DNA from 2 places in the Mesorhizobium sp. M0998 genome. Region 2 is predicted to be linked to the other one. Evidence: predicted binding sites of a transcription regulator. Region 2 holds the regulator's gene; the other holds the start of a gene.
The links. Region 2 encodes LexA, which represses DNA repair genes until DNA is damaged. Its sites were predicted from a motif close to TGTTCNNNNTGTGTTCNG; they were not measured.

Region 1 (7,923 bases), on a different contig from region 2:
CAAGCCGCTGTTACCGCGGCACCGGCAATGCGCAGGGCGAGTTCCTCGAACGCGCCGGTGTCGGCCATCTCGCGCGCCGCCTCCGCTTCGGCAAGCAGCGACACCAGCGCCGGCAAGGGCGGCAGGCGCGGCGTGCCGAAATCGAGCGTCTTCGTGCCCGGCACGTCGGCGACGATCCGCTCCATATAGGCCGGCCCGAAATGGAAGGAGAGGCAGCGGTCGCCGGCGCCATGCTCGTGACCGCATTCATAGCATGTGCCGGGATTGCCGAGCAGGAGCGCGCCCGGCGCCAGGATCGCCGTGCCCTCGCGCGCACGATAGCGGAAGGTGCCGTTGGTTACGGCGGCAACGCAGAAATCCCGATGCTCCTCCTCGAATGGCCTGTCGGCGGCGCTGGCGGTGCAGATGACATCCGACACCTGCCAGCCTCGGCCCGACGCCAGCCTGTACGCGCTCGTCGTCATCGCCGAAACATAGCAACTTTTCCCAAGCGCAGAACCCCTGTCGGCCTCTATGCTTGCCGGTCTCCTGACAAGATGAGAGCGAAGCCATGTCCAATTCCTTTGCCAAGGCCCTGCACAGCGATGGGCCCGTACCGGCCCTTGCCGAGAAACTGAATCTTTATGGCCGCTTCGTCGGCGCCTGGACGTTCGACGCCACGCGCCATCTCGAGGACGGTCAGGTGCTGACCGGGCGCGGCGAAGTGCATTTCGGCTGGGTGCTCGAAGGCCGCGCGATCCAGGACGTATGGATCCTGCCTGCCCGTGACGCCGGCCCCTCGCCCTCGCTCGGCAAATGGACCTTCTATGGCACGACGTTGCGCGTCTACGATCCCGGCGTTGACGCCTGGCACATCTTCTGGAGCGATCCGCGCAATCAGTACTACAGCCGCCAGCTCGGCCGTGCCGAGGGCGATACCATCATCCAGCAAGGCGCAGACGGCACCGGATCTGCTGTGCGCTGGAGCTTTTCGCGCATCACCGAAAATTCGTTCCGCTGGCTGGGCGAACGCTCACAGGACGACGGCGCTACCTGGCGTCTTGAAGTCGAGTTTCTGGCGCGCCGGGCCGTCAGCCCCTGATCCGCACGGTTTCCACTGGCTCCGCTTTGCTCTACCAATCCCGTTATCCGGCTTTGCCGGCGGGGAGGGTCAGCATGCCGAGCTTCGACAGCCTGTTCAACGCCTTCGTCACCATACTGGTGACGATCGATCCGCCCGGCCTGGCGCCGCTCTTCCTCGCCGTGACCCGCGGCATGAACCGCGAGGAGCGCAACCAGGTCTCCGTGCGCGCCTCGGTCATCGCCTTCCTGGTAATGGCGTTGTTCGCAATCGCCGGCGCGTCGATCCTGTCAGTCTTCGGCATCACTCTGCCGGCTTTCCGCGTCGCCGGCGGCTTTCTGCTGTTCTTCATCGCCTTCGAAATGGTGTTCGAGCGCCGGCAGGACCGCAAGGAGAAGATCGGCGACGTCGCCATCACCAGGGACATGATCCACAACATCGCCGCCTTTCCGCTGGCGATCCCGCTCATTGCCGGTCCCGGCGCGATTTCGGCGACCGTCCTGCTCTCAAGCTCGTTTCAGGGTTTGGGCGCGCAGACAGCCCTTGTCGGCATCATCGCCATCTGCCTCGTCATCACCTACCTGGTGTTCGTGCTGTCAGAGCGCATCGACCGTATCCTCGGCCAAACCGGCCGTTCGATCCTGACAAGGCTGCTCGGCGTCATCCTGGCGGCGCTCGCCGTACAGTTCGTCGCCGACGGCATCAAGGCGCTGATGGCGACGTAGGGACAGCCCTACTTCGCTGTCGTTTCAATGACTTCGAAGTCATGGGTAATCTCGGCAGTCTTGGCCATCATTGCCGAGGCCGAGCAGTATTTCTCGATCGAAAGCCCGATCGCCCGCTTTACCTTGTCGTGTGACAGCGCCCGGCCCTTGACGACAAAATGCATGTGAATGCGGGTGAACACCCTGGGATCGGCTTCTGCACGGTCGGCATCGAGTTCGACCACGCAATCTTCGACCGCCTCGCGCCCCTTTTCGAGGATATGGACCACGTCATAGGCCGAGCAGCCGCCAGTGCCGATCAGCACCAGTTCCATTGGGCTCGGCCCCGGCGTCTTGCCCTCCGGCCCGAACGCAGTGCCTAGCACCAGCTTGTGCCCATTGGCGGACTCGCCAACGAAAGTGCGCTCCTCGACCCATTTGACCCTTGCCTTCACCTGATACGTCCTTTCACCGCTCAAACGCACAACGTCCCGAAAATCCAAGACAGATTTTCGGGACGCCATTTCGTGGCCAAGGTGCCGGCGCTTTTCGCCGCAAGGGCAGTCCGCCCGAGAAATCAGAACGGGATTTCGTCGTCCAGCTCGCGCGACGAACCACCGCCGCCGCCCTTGTTGGCGCCACCGCGATTGAAACTTTCGCCCGGGCCGGACTGGCCGAAATCGGAACCGCGGCTCGCACCACCACCGGCATAGTTGCCGACCTGGCCGCCGCCCTCGCCCCGCGCATCGAGCATCTGCAGCTCGCCGCGGAATTTCTGCAACACGATTTCGGTCGTATAGCGGTCATTGCCGGTCTGGTCCTGCCATTTGCGCGTCTGCAACTGGCCCTCGACATAGACCTTCATGCCCTTCTTCAGATACTGCTCGGCCACCTTGGCGATCTGGTCGTTGAAGATCACGACATTGTGCCACTCGGTCTTTTCCTTGCGCTCTCCGGACGTCTTGTCGCGCCAGCTTTCCGACGTCGCGATGCGGATGTTGACGACCGGGTCACCCGAATTCAGGCGGCGGATTTCAGGGTCCGCCCCGAGGTTGCCCACCAGAATGACCTTGTTGACGCTACCCGCCATGATACTTCTCCGCGCTCATCCGAAACCGAATTTTTGTCGCCGCACCTTACAGGCGATGGACAATCCCTGCCTGCCGTCGCTGCCTTTTCCCACAAGGTTTTTGTTCTCTTTTCGTTCTATAGGAGAGGCCCTGCACTGTCAATAGTTGTCAGTAAGAAGTAGTGTCTCGGCGTCGAATTTCCACAGACCATGGGATCGAGGCGAACGCATGAAGATGGTTGCGCATGACGATCAGCCGCAAGAAGAATGGCGGACGGGAGTAAAGACCCGCATGCATGTCTCTGCCCGCAACGGCGCAACTCAACTTTGCATGTTTGAACAATGGGTCGAACCGGCGGTTGGCGCCCCGACACATTGGCACCCGGTCGAGGAAGTGCTTACCGTCATCGCTGGCAGGGCCGAGATGTGGATCGACGAAGAGCATCTCGTCTTGACTGCCGGACAGTCGCTTGTTGTCGCCGCGCACAAGCAACATGGCTTCCGAAACGTCGGCTCCGAATTGCTTCATATTCATGCTGTGCTCGCGTCACCAGTTTTCGAGGCGACGTTCAACGGATCCCCCGACATGGTGAGACGCTGGCTTCCAGCGAGTTTGTAAAACCTCGCCCTGTCTTAAAAAACACCGCCTGTCTTAAAAAACACGGCTTGCCAAACCGATAAGTATTGACTTATGCTTTCGGCATGATCGAAGCAGACATTTTTCGGGCACTAGCGGATCCAACGCGTCGCGCCGTCTATGAGCGGCTCGCCGACGGCGAGATGACGGTGTCGGAACTGCGCACTGGCATACCGGTATCGCAGCCGGCGGTATCGCAACATCTCGCAGTGCTGCGCGGCGCCGGCCTCGTGGTGGAGCGCCGGGCCGGTCGCAACGCCTATTACCGCGTCGATCCGAAGGGGCTTGCGCCACTGCTCAGCTGGATCGAACGCTACCGTGCGTTCTGGCCAGAGCGCATCGAAAGGCTCAAGACGGTTTTGAAGGACATGGACGAATGACCAGCCGAGGCAAAGAACGCGCCGAAATGGCCGCAGACAAGATCGAGTTCGAGTGCGAGCTGCCCGAACCGCCGGAAAAGGTGTGGCGGGCACTGACGGTGCCGGACCTGCTCGCGGCCTGGATGATGCCGAACGACATCAAGCCCGAAATCGGCAACCGCTTTGCCTTTAAAGCGCCGAATGCGCCGATCGAGTGCGAAATCCTCGACGCGGATCCCGGACGGCTGCTGCGCTATTCCTGGCGGGAGCGCCCGGCGCCCGGCGATACGCAGGTGCCGCCCGGCAGCCCCCTGGACAGCGCAATGAACGACAGCCCAGTGGACAGCATCGTCACCTTTACGCTCGACCGCACCGTTTCCGGCGGCACGCATCTACGCATCGTCCATGACGGTTTTGCTCGGGCAGCAGTGCCAGAGATCGCGATGGCAAGCGCCGGTTGCCGGCTTTCCTTTGAAGCGCGCACTCCCAGGCACAAACAGATCGCCGCAAACACCCCGCGCCTCTTCCTGCGCGCGGCCTGAACGACAACAGTCAACGGAGACAACCGATGAGCGGCCTTGCCAATCTGGTGCCGATGGTGATCGAGCAGTCGAGCCGCGGCGAACGTGCCTTCGACATATTTTCGCGGCTGCTGCGCGAGCGCATCGTCTTCATCAACGGCCCGATCGATGACGGCACCTCGGCGCTGGTCTGCGCCCAGCTTCTGTCGTTGGAATCCGACAATCCCGACAAGGAGGTCTCGCTCTACATCAACTCGCCGGGCGGCGTGGTGACCAGCGGTTTCGCCATCTACGATACGATGCAGTATATCAGCTGCCCGGTCTCCACGGTTTGTATGGGCTTCGCCGCCTCGATGGCCTCGTTCCTTTTGATGGCCGGCACACCGGGGCGGCGCATCGCGCTACCCAACACCAGCATCGTGCTGCATCAGCCTCTCGGCGGTTTCCAGGGCCAAGCCTCCGATATCCAGCGCCATGCCGAGGGCATCCTTCGCACCAAGCGGCGCATGACCGATCTTTACGCCCGCCATTGCGGCCGCACCTACGAAGAAGTGGAACGCACGCTCGACCGCGACTTTTTCATGACCGCGCAGGAGGCCAAGGATTGGGGCCTCGTCGACCATGTTTTCGACACTCGCAAGCAGGCCGCATGAACGAGCCGGGCCGGCGGACGGAACTGAGGCGATTGAGCGCCCGCAATTTCAGCGCCATCGGTCTGGTCTTGCCGCTATCGCGGCACTATAGTCCGGCGATGACCGCCAGCCGCTCATCCAGCCTGTTATGCCTTGCCATCGCTACCGTTGCCGGCACGAACATGCTGGTGGGTATGGCACTTGCCCAAGATAATTCGACGTCTTCGCAAAAGCGCGCTCTGCCCGGTGTGACCAGCGATTATCGCATCGCCGAGCCAGCGCCGCGGCCTGAGCCTGACGATATGGCTCTAGGCAGCGGCAACGGCACCTTCAAGATTGGCGATACCGACGTTCGGATTTCCGGTAGCATCACCATTGATGTCGCTACCGGCGGGATCAGGCCCTCCAGCCGCTAAGTTCGCCTGGTGTGAACCACAAATATTGCGCTTCAAACGAACAGCCCCGCCATTGCTTTGCAACTGACGGGGCTTTCTTGGATCTGAAATCCAAATTGCCGGGAGTGTACTGCCGGCTTTTTATTTCGGATGCTTCGCGGCGTTCAGCCGACGATCCGACTAGCAGTCTCTGATTGTTGTGGGGATCGGCAGGTCAACGCGGGCAGGTAGCGCTAAACGCCTGACCTGGCTACTTATACCTGCCGCGGCTCCAGCGACACGTGGAGCCTCAAGGAACAATCCGGTGGAGTCATGCCTCTGCTCTCCTTCTGTTCGTTGCGACTGTCGTCGAAGCGCTCATCGCATAACCCGCGGCGTCTCGCAGGCTAGCCCCAGGCCGCGAGGCCATCGAAAGACGGCCGGCTTCGTTGACAATTGGATTCTGCCCCCATGACGCGGGGACGTCAACCTTGAATAGCCGGGTTGCCGAAAAATGTGATCGCGAGACGCTTTGTGAAGCCGGCTGCGCGGGCAGCTTTTGTCAGGAGCGTGTTCGGCCTTTGTTCTTTCCGCTTGCCCGTTCGCGCGAAAGGCGGTTAAACGCTTTGGTCGGGAGTTGTGGCGTCTCTCGAAAAGGCGGCGAAATTACCTACATAGGGGGTGGTCGGGAAAACCCGCCCATCCCACGAATTCCAGATTCTGAGGCGGCGACCGGCGATGGCCGACCATAAATATCTCTCCATTCGCGGGGCACGCGAACACAATCTGAAGAATGTCGATCTCGACCTGCCGCGTGACAGCCTGATCGTCATGACCGGCCTGTCGGGGTCGGGCAAGTCGTCGCTTGCCTTCGACACCATCTACGCCGAGGGCCAACGCCGCTACGTCGAGAGCCTTTCGGCCTATGCACGGCAATTCCTCGAAATGATGCAGAAGCCTGACGTCGACCAGATCGACGGCCTGTCGCCGGCCATCTCCATCGAGCAGAAGACCACCTCGAAGAATCCACGTTCGACGGTCGGCACCGTCACCGAGATCTACGATTATATGCGGCTTTTGTTCGCCCGCGTCGGTGTACCCTATTCGCCGGCCACCGGCCTGCCGATCGAGAGCCAGACGGTTTCGCAGATGGTCGACCGGGTGCTTGCTGTCGAGGAAGGCACCCGGCTGTTCATTCTGGCGCCGATGGTGCGCGGCCGCAAAGGCGAGTACCGCAAGGAACTGCTGGAGCTGCAGAAGAAGGGTTTTCAGCGCGTCAAAGTCGATGGCGTCTTCTATGAGATCGCCGACGTGCCGGCGCTGGACAAGAAGTACAAGCACGACATCGACGTCGTCGTCGACCGCATCGTCGTGCGCGGCGATCTGGCGACGCGGCTCGCCGATTCCATCGAGACCGCGCTGAAGCTGGCCGACGGGCTGGCAGTGGCGGAATTTGCCGACAAGCCGCTCGACGCCAGCCAGACCGGCGAGGATTCGGTCAACAAATCGAAGAACGAGACGCATGAACGCATGCTGTTCTCGGAAAAGTTCGCCTGCCCGGTATCCGGCTTCACCATTCCCGAGATCGAGCCCAGGCTATTCTCCTTCAACAATCCGTTCGGCGCCTGCCCGACCTGCGACGGGCTCGGCAGCCAACGCGCCATTGATGCCAGCCTGGTCGTGCCCGACGAGAATGTCTCGCTGCGCGCCGGCGCCGTCAGCCCGTGGGCGAAGTCGACCTCGCCCTATTATGCGCAGACGCTGGAAGCGCTGGGCATTGCCTATGGCTTCAAGCTCGGCGACAAGTTCAAGGATTTGAGCGAGGAGGCAAGGCAAGCCGTCCTGCACGGCACCGGCGAGCGCGAAATCACCTTCCATTATGATGACGGTCTGCGCTCCTACAAAACGACGAAAACCTTCGAGGGCGTCATCCCCAATCTCGAGCGCCGCTGGAAGGAAACCGAATCCGCCTGGATGCGCGAGGAGATCGAGCGCTTCATGTCGGCCACGCCCTGCCCGGCCTGCCGCGGCTATCGGCTGAAGCCCGAGGCGCTCGCGGTCAAGATCGCCGGCAAGCACATTGGCGAGGTCACCGAGCTGTCCATCCGCAAGGCCGACCAGTGGTTCACCGATCTGCCCGCTTCGCTCAACGACAAGCAGAACGAGATTGCGGTGCGCGTGCTCAAGGAAATCCGAGAGCGGCTGCGCTTCCTCAACGATGTCGGTCTCGATTACCTGACGCTGTCGCGCAACTCCGGCACGCTTTCAGGCGGTGAGAGCCAGCGCATCCGTCTTGCCTCGCAGATCGGCTCCGGCCTGACCGGCGTACTTTACGTGCTGGACGAGCCGTCGATCGGTCTGCACCAGCGCGACAACGCCCGCCTGCTCGACACGCTGAAGCATCTGCGCGACATCGGCAACACGGTCATCGTCGTCGAGCACGACGAGGACGCCATCCTGCATGCCGACTATGTCGTCGATATCGGCCCGGCTGCCGGCATTCATGGCGGCCACATCATCGCCCAGGGCACGCCGCAGCAGATCATGGCGACGCCCGCTTCGATCAC
Region 2 (7,923 bases):
GAAGCCCCTTGGCTCGCGCTGCCTCGCGCATCGCCTCCAGCTCCGCCGGCGTCGCGTAGCAGTAATAGGCCTTGCCCACGCGCACCAGCTCCTCGGCCACCTCGCGATGGCGCGGCGCGCGCTCGAACTGCGAGACAGGCGCGCCGTCCCAGGTGAGTCCGAGCCAGGAAAGCCCGTCGAGAATGGCTGCCGTCGCCGCATCCGTCGACCGCTCACGGTCGGTATCCTCTATACGCAGCAGCATCGTGCCGCCCGTGTGCTTGGCGTACAGCCAGTTGAACAGCGCCGTGCGCGCGCCGCCAATGTGCAGATAGCCGGTGGGCGAGGGGGCAAAACGGGTGACGACCTTATCGGGCATGGAACTCTCAGGCGGGCGAAGGAAGTGGGTTTGCGGACTTTCGCGCGTTGCGCGTTCATGTAGCATAGGAGGTCGAGGGCGCAAGGGGCAGACCCGATGGCTGTGCGAGGCCGTGGTGCGGGCGAGGGCGAGGACGTTGGCAGCGACGTCAGCGAACGCTTGCTGTTTGCCGCTCCCCCGCCTGTCCTGCCGGCACCGGCATTGCTACCTGCTCCGCGCTTCGATGCTCCGTCGCTGCCGGCCAGCGACCCAGCAACGGTTCTCGTGCCCGCGGGCGAGCCTATCGTACGCCTGCGCAGGCGTTTCCGCCTCCCGTCACCGTCCCGTATCCGCAACAGCGTAACCACAGCGGCCGGTCTGGAACTCGACCGCGGCATCGCCTTCCTGCTGGTGCCGGTGTTCCTCGCATGCGGGGTGGTCGTTTATTTCGGGCTGTCGGTGGAGCCGGCCTTTCCACAGCCGATCGCAATCGCGCTCCTCGCGACCCTTTGTGCCGTCGTCTCGCGGTCATGGCCCAGGACGCGCCTGTGCTTCATGGTGGCGCTGCTCTGCGCGCTTGGCGTACTTGCCGCCAAGTTCGAAACATGGCGTGTCGGAACGCATATGCTCGGCTCCGAAATCTCGACGCGGCTGACGGGTCGCGTCGTATCGTACGAGCCCATGGCGAGCGGCCGCATCAGGCTGACAATCGATGTGATCTCAACCGCCAGGCCGACACTGCGCTACATGCCGGAACGGGTCCGCGTTTCGGCGATGAAGATACCGGCTGAGCTGACCGCCGGTTCCGAGATCACCGGCTATGTGCGGCTGCTGCCGCCGACCGGCCCGGTGCGGCCCGACAGCTATGATTTCTCCTTCGACAGCTATTTCGCCGGTATCGGCGGCAGCGGCTTTTTTCTCGGCAATCCGAAAATCGTGTCGTCGGACAGCATGCCGCTTGCCGCGCAGCTTTCTTCCGCGATCGAAGACGCGCGTGAATCCATCGCCGACCATATCCGCAGCCGCATCGGCGGTGCCGAGGGCGAGATTGCTGCTGCTCTGATCGTCGGCGTGCGCGCCGGCATTCCCGAGGAGATCAACGAAGCGATGCGGCGCACCGGCATCTACCACATCATCTCCATCTCGGGGCTGCATATGGCGTTGGTCGCCGGCACCATCATGGCGCTGCTGCGGGGTGCCTTCGCGCTGTTTCCCGATTTCTCATCGCGACGGCCGGTCAAGAAATATGCCGCGGCCGCCGCGCTTTTTTCGATTGCGGCCTACCTCGTCTTTTCCGGCATTGTCGTGGCGGCCGAACGCAGCTTCATCATGCTGGCGGTGATGCTTATCGCCGTGCTGTTCGACCGGGCCGCGCTCACCATGCGCAACCTGGCGATCTCGGCCATCGCGGTCATCCTGGTGTCGCCGCACGAGGTGGTCGGTCCGAGTTTCCAGATGTCCTTCGCCGCGACGGCGGCCCTTGTCGGCGCCTATGCAGGCTGGTCCGATTACCGCGCCGGGAGGGCCACCACGCCGCCGCCGCGGAAGTCGCCGCTACGCCTTGCCACGCGAAAGGTCCTGCTGGGCATGTGCGGTCTGGCGATGACCTCGACCATTGCAGGGAGCGCCACGGCGCTTTTCGCCATATGGCATTTCCAGCGCGTGGCGCCGCTCAGCCTGTTCGCCAATCTGGCCATCATGCCCATCGTCTCACTGGTCGTCATGCCCTTCGCCGTTCTCAGCGCGCTGGCGATGCCGTTCGGTGCGGATGGCCCTTTCCTCTATGTCATGGGCAAGGGGCTGACGGCGATGATCGCCCTGTCCGGGTGGATCTCGGAGCGCTCGCCGATCGATGCGGTCGGGCTGATTTCGCTGAGATCCGTCCTTCTGGTGACGATCGCCCTCGTCATTGCCAGCATGGCGACGACGTGGTTGCGGCTGGCGGCACTTCCTTTTGCGCTCGCCGGCTTGCTGACGACAACGCAGACACGCATACCCGACGTATTGGTCTCGGAGGACGCACGGCTGGTCGTGCTGTCGATCGGCAGCGGTGAACTCGCGGTCAACCGGGCACGCCCGAATGAGTTCACCATCGACAACTGGAAACGCGCGCTCACATCAGAGGCTATCGTCGCGCCGGAAACACCTGGAAAGAACGACCCGCAATTCGACATTGCCGATCCGGCCGACCTACCGCCGGGCATGCCGTTCATTTGCACGGACGGCCTCTGCCTTGCCAGGCATCCATCCGGCGCGATCATCGCGCAAGCCAAGGACCGCGATACTGCGCGGCCAGCCTGCGCCTTTGCCAGCTTGATCGTCATCGACGACGCCACCGCCCATAACCCCTGCTACTACGACCGGCTGGTCCTCGTCGTCACCAAACGGCAACTGGCGCGCGCGGGAAGTGCCGCCGTCTATTTCGATCCACAAGCGGCAACACGCGCCGAGATCCGCTTCGCCGTCGAAAAATCATACCGGCCCTGGCACGTGCAGCGGAAATTTTCACGCGCGGCACGGGGCCTGCCGCCATACCGCCGGGCCGACAACCCCAAAGCCGGCGCCAAGGGCGGAGCTCAGTAGCGGCGGATCAGTCCGACGAGCTTGCCCTGCACCTTGACCCTGTCTGGTCCGAAGATGCGCGTCTCGTAGGCCGGATTGGCGGCTTCCAGGGCGATCGAGGCGCCCTTGCGGCGGAACCGCTTCAGCGTCGCTTCCTCCTCGTCGACCAGTGCCACCACGATCTCACCGGGGCTCGCCGTATCGGCATTGCGGATGATCACCGTGTCGCCGTCGAAAATGCCGGCCTCGATCATCGAATCGCCTTTGACCTCGAGCGCATAATGCTCGCCGCCCATGATCATATCCGGCGGCACCGAAATCGAATGCGTCTGGTGCTGGATGGCGTCGATCGGCACACCGGCAGCGATGCGGCCCATCACCGGGATCGAAACGGCGGCGACGACATCGTCGTCATTTCCGGCTGCGGGCACGCGCGACGATGTCGGCTTGCCTTGCCGAGGGGCGCCTTGCCCAAGACTGCCCTGGATGACACTCGGCGAGAACTTGCGTGCCGCATTGAGGCCGGGGGCGATCGAGTCAGGCAGGCGTAGCACTTCCAGCGCACGGGCCCGGTTGGGCAAACGGCGAATGAAGCCGCGCTCCTCCAGCGCCGTAATCAGCCGGTGGATTCCGGATTTGGAAGCCAGGTCGAGCGCTTCCTTCATCTCGTCGAATGAAGGCGGGATACCGCTTTCCTTCAACCTTTCGTGGATGAACATAAGCAGTTCGTGTTGTTTGCGTGTCAGCATAGCGACCCCCAACAGAATCAGAAAAACAAACCCAGAACAAACACTATCTGTTCCAGTTGTGTTCCGCAACTGTTTAAAGTTTAATGAATGCGTTAAGGCTCGGGAAACAAACGACGTCCCCTACCGGCGTACCGCATTTTCACCGCCGCAAGCCTCATCGCCTTGATTCTGCTTTCGTTTGCGCCCTTCTGGCCTCCTAGATGGCGGCACTGGCATCGGCCGTCGGTCGGCAAAAGGCACGGAATTGAACCCTTATCGACTGTGCGGTTTGGTCAATGCACCGTGAACGAAACGAACTCAAAACGCCAACCTCGGGTTAAGTCCCGGTTTCCACCGTCTGGTCAGGCTGCTTCTCGCCGGTGGAGCCTTGCTGCGCGCAACCAGGTAATGGAAGAACAGTCGATGCGTGTCCGGCGTTGCGTTGGATCTTGGGGGAGCAGACAAATCATGACAGGAATTCCCGATCTCGTGGCCATAAAGGCGATGGATGCCGCGGATCCGCTGCGCGCGATGCGCGACCGCTTTGTGTTGCCGCAAGGAGTGATCTATCTCGACGGCAATTCGCTAGGAGCTGCTTCACGTGCCGCTTTCGATGAACTGCACAAGGCCGCGACCGAAGAATGGTCGCATGATCTCATCCGCGCATGGAACACGGCCGGCTGGTTCAACATGCCGCTTGAACTTGGCGACCAGCTCGGGCGCCTGATCGGTGCCGCGGCCGGCCAGACGGTGGTCTGCGACACGACATCGGTCAACATCTACAAGCTGCTGCACGCCGCCATGGCCATGCGACCGGAGCGGCAGGTCATCGTCGCCGAGGGCGATAGTTTTCCGACGGACCTCTACATGGCCGAGGTGTGGTTTCGACGCGAAAAGATACGCTGCTGCGCCTCTCGGGAGTCGACGCGCCGACCATCGAAGAGCTGATCGACGAACGCACCGCCGTGGTGCTGGTCAACCACGTCAACTATAGGTCGGGCGAACTGCGCGACATGCCGGCGCTGACGCGCAGGGCTCAGGAAGCCGGGGCGATGATCGTCTGGGATCTCTGCCACACCGCCGGCGCGATGCCAGTCGAGCTCGACAAGGCAAACGCCGATTTTGCCGTTGGCTGCACCTACAAATATCTGAATGGCGGCCCCGGCGCGCCTGCCTTCATCTATGCGGCTGAGCGGCATCTTTCCGACATCCAGCAGCCGCTCACCGGCTGGTGGGGCCATGCACGGCCCTTCGCCTTCGAGCCAGGCTATGCGGCCGGCACCGGCATCCGCCGGTTTCTGTGCGGCACGCAGCCGGTCCTGTCGATGCGCACGCTGAAGGGCGCGCTCGACATCTGGAACGATGTCGATATGACGGCGGTGCGCAAGAAGAGCATCGCGCTGGCGGATCTGTTCATCGAGCTTGTCGAGGCAAAGTGCGGCACTTACGGGCTCACGCTCGAAAGCACGCGCGATGGGGAAAAACGCGGCAGCCAGATTTCATTCATGCATGAGCATGGCTACCAGGTCATGCGCGCGCTGATCGAACGTGGCGTGATCGGCGATTTTCGCGCGCCATCGACCATGCGCTTCGGCTTCACCCCGCTCTATGTCGGCTATGCCGATGTCTGGCAGGCCGTCAAAGTGCTTGAGGACATCCTGCACACCGGTGCGTGGAAGGATGCGCGCTTCGCCATCAAAGCAGCTGTCACGTGAGATTGATGCGAGAGCTGGAATCGTGAGGCTGGCGAGCGACGCGCCGCGCGATGCTCACGGCTACGTTGCAAGGCCATATGCCAGGGAGGGCGCAGGGTGTTCGAACGTCACATTGCAGATTGGGACAACGCCTATGCCAACGGCGCCAACATAGCCGGCAGCGATCGCTGGCCGGCGGCCTGGATCGAGCCCGCGCGGATTTTCCGCGACGTGCTTTCGACCGAGGGCAGGGCGCGGCTGGACATGGCCTATGGCGACAACCCACGCAACCGGCTCGATCTTTTCCTGCCTCCCATCAAGCCCAAGGGACTCGTGGTGTTCGTCCATGGCGGCTACTGGATGGAATTCGACAAGAATTTCTGGTCGCATCTTGCCGCTGGCCCTGTTGATCGCGGCTATGCGGTGGCGATGCCGTCCTACACGCTCTGTCCGCAGATACGCATTGGCGGCATCGTCAAGGAAGTCGGCGCGGCGATCGGCAAGGCGGCGGCGATCGTTGCAGGGCCGCTGATGCTGACCGGGCACTCGGCCGGCGGCCATCTTGTTAGCCGGATGGTTACGGCGACGACGCCGCTGGCGCCCGAAGTCGTCCGGCGCGTTCGTCATGTAGTGTCGATCTCGGGGGTGCACGATTTGCGCCCGATCATGCGCACCGGCATGAACGAGACGCTGGCGATCGATGAGGCCGAGGCGCAGGCCGAAAGCCCGGTGCTGCTACGCCCGATGGACAAGGCCCGCCTGACCTGCTGGGCCGGCGGCGGCGAGCGCGCTGAATTCCTGCGTCAGAGCGCGTTGCTGGCCAACATCTGGATCGGCCTGGGTACCGCGACCAGCTCGGTGGTCGAGCCTGACCGGCATCATTTCAACATCATCGACGGTTTGGCCGATCCAGACCATCCGCTGACCCGGACCTTGATTTCGGAGTGAGGCAGGTTCAGCGTAGCATCAGCACGTCGCAGGGGGAGCCCGTCGCCGCGGCAGGCGCGAACGGCGCGCGAACGATCAGCCCGTTGGCATCGGCCAGCATTTTCAGCATCGAGGAGTCCTGGATGCCGAACGGCGTCGCCACGAGCGTACCGGCGTCATCTATGACAACAGCCCGCACATAATCTTGCCTGAGATCGTTGGCCGGCATGGCGGCACCGAGCCGTGCCCGACGTATATCCTGCTGAAAGGCGCGGCCGCCGAGCCGCGCCAGCAGCGGCTTCAGGAAGAGCTGAGTGCAGACCAGGCTTGCCACCGGATTGCCGGGCAGGCCGATGCAGCGAATGTCTCCCAGCCGCCCGAACATCAGTGGCTTGCCCGGCCGCATGGCGATCTTCCAGAAATCGAGCGTCATGCCTTGCCCGGTCAGCACGTCATGGACGAAGTCGTGGTCACCGACCGAGGCACCGCCCAGCGTGACGATGACGTTCGCGCCAGCCTTCACGGCCTTTTCAACCAGCGCAGCGATCGCCTCCCTGCGGTCCGGCGCGATGCCAAGGTCGAGCGCGCGCGCACCGACCGACTGTGCGGCAGCGGCGACACCATAGGCATTGGAGGAGATGATCTGGTCGGGGCCAAGATCGCTGCCCGGCGGCAGCAATTCGTCGCCGGTGGCGATGATGGCGACCAGCGGCCGTTTGACCACGCGCACCTCGGGGTGATTGGCCGATGCCGCCAGCGACAAGGCCGCCGGGTCGAGCAGGCGGCCTTTGGGCAGCAGGACATCGCCCTTGGCGAAATCGAGCCCGAGGCGGCGGATGTTGCGCCCCTGCACCGTCCGTTCCGTCACTTCGACGCTGCCGCCACCGAGATCGCGGACGTTCTCCTGGATGACGATAGTGTCGGCGCCTTCGGGAAGCGGCGCGCCGGTAAAGATGCGCACGGCCTGCCGCTGCTGCACCGTTCCGGCAAAGCCGCGTCCGGCCGGCGCCATGCCGACCACCGAAAGCCTTGCCGGTACGGACGCGATATCGGCCGCCCGCACGGCATAGCCGTCCATGGCGGAGGCGTTGAACGGCGGCTGGGTGCGGAGCGCCACAACCGGCTCCGTCAGCACGCGGTCGGCGGCATCCAGCAGTGCGACGCGTTCGCCCGGCAGCGCTGCTGCGCCGTCCAGCAGGCGCTCGAGCGCCTCGGCAACTGGGACCAGCACCATTATCGGCCTGCCTCGGTGGCCCCGTCTCCGGTGATCTTGTAGTCGCCGGATTTGCCGCCGGTCTTTTCAACCAGCCTTATGCCGGAGATGACCATGGCGCGGTCGACCGCCTTGGCCATGTCGTAGATGGTCAGGCAAGCGACCGAGACGGCACTCAGAGCCTCCATCTCAACGCCGGTCTTGCCGGTGACGCGGGTCAATGCTGTCACCTTCAGGCCGGGCAGCGCGGCGTCCGCCTCGATATCGACAGATATCCTGGTCAGCAGCAGCGGATGGCAAAGCGGGATCAGTTCATGCGTCTTCTTGGCCGCCATGATGCCGGCAATGCGCGCGGTGCCCAGCACGTCGCCCTTCTTGGCGTCGCCGGCGAGGATCATATCCAGCGTCTCGGGCCGCATCGCGACAAAGCCTTCTGCGACTGCCGTGCGCACCGTCACAGCC

Region 1: the regulator LexA is predicted to act here: its motif matches at 5,928-5,945, upstream of uvrA (excinuclease ABC subunit UvrA).

Annotation. Positions count from the first base shown of each region.
Region 1 covers NZ_JAMYND010000011.1:151,704-159,626, reverse strand. Annotated here, with positions in the region: gene NKH59_RS13365 (helix-turn-helix transcriptional regulator) at 1-464, opposite strand, end outside; gene NKH59_RS13360 (hypothetical protein) at 551-1,081, shown strand; gene NKH59_RS13355 (MarC family protein) at 1,156-1,785, shown strand; gene NKH59_RS13350 (OsmC family protein) at 1,794-2,219, opposite strand; gene NKH59_RS13345 (single-stranded DNA-binding protein) at 2,342-2,854, opposite strand; gene NKH59_RS13340 (cupin domain-containing protein) at 3,063-3,452, shown strand; gene NKH59_RS13335 (ArsR/SmtB family transcription factor) at 3,536-3,850, shown strand; gene NKH59_RS13330 (SRPBCC family protein) at 3,847-4,371, shown strand; gene NKH59_RS13325 (ATP-dependent Clp protease proteolytic subunit) at 4,398-5,003, shown strand; gene NKH59_RS13320 (hypothetical protein) at 5,000-5,398, shown strand; gene uvrA (excinuclease ABC subunit UvrA) at 6,095-7,923, shown strand, end outside.
Region 2 covers NZ_JAMYND010000031.1:19,401-27,323, reverse strand. Annotated here, with positions in the region: gene gltX (glutamate--tRNA ligase) at 1-358, opposite strand, end outside; gene NKH59_RS24815 (ComEC/Rec2 family competence protein) at 455-2,920, shown strand; gene lexA (transcriptional repressor LexA) at 2,914-3,648, opposite strand; partial or broken gene kynU (kynureninase) at 4,096-5,342, shown strand; gene NKH59_RS24800 (hormone-sensitive lipase) at 5,439-6,269, shown strand; gene NKH59_RS24795 (molybdopterin molybdotransferase MoeA) at 6,277-7,482, opposite strand; gene moaC (cyclic pyranopterin monophosphate synthase MoaC) at 7,482-7,923, opposite strand, start outside.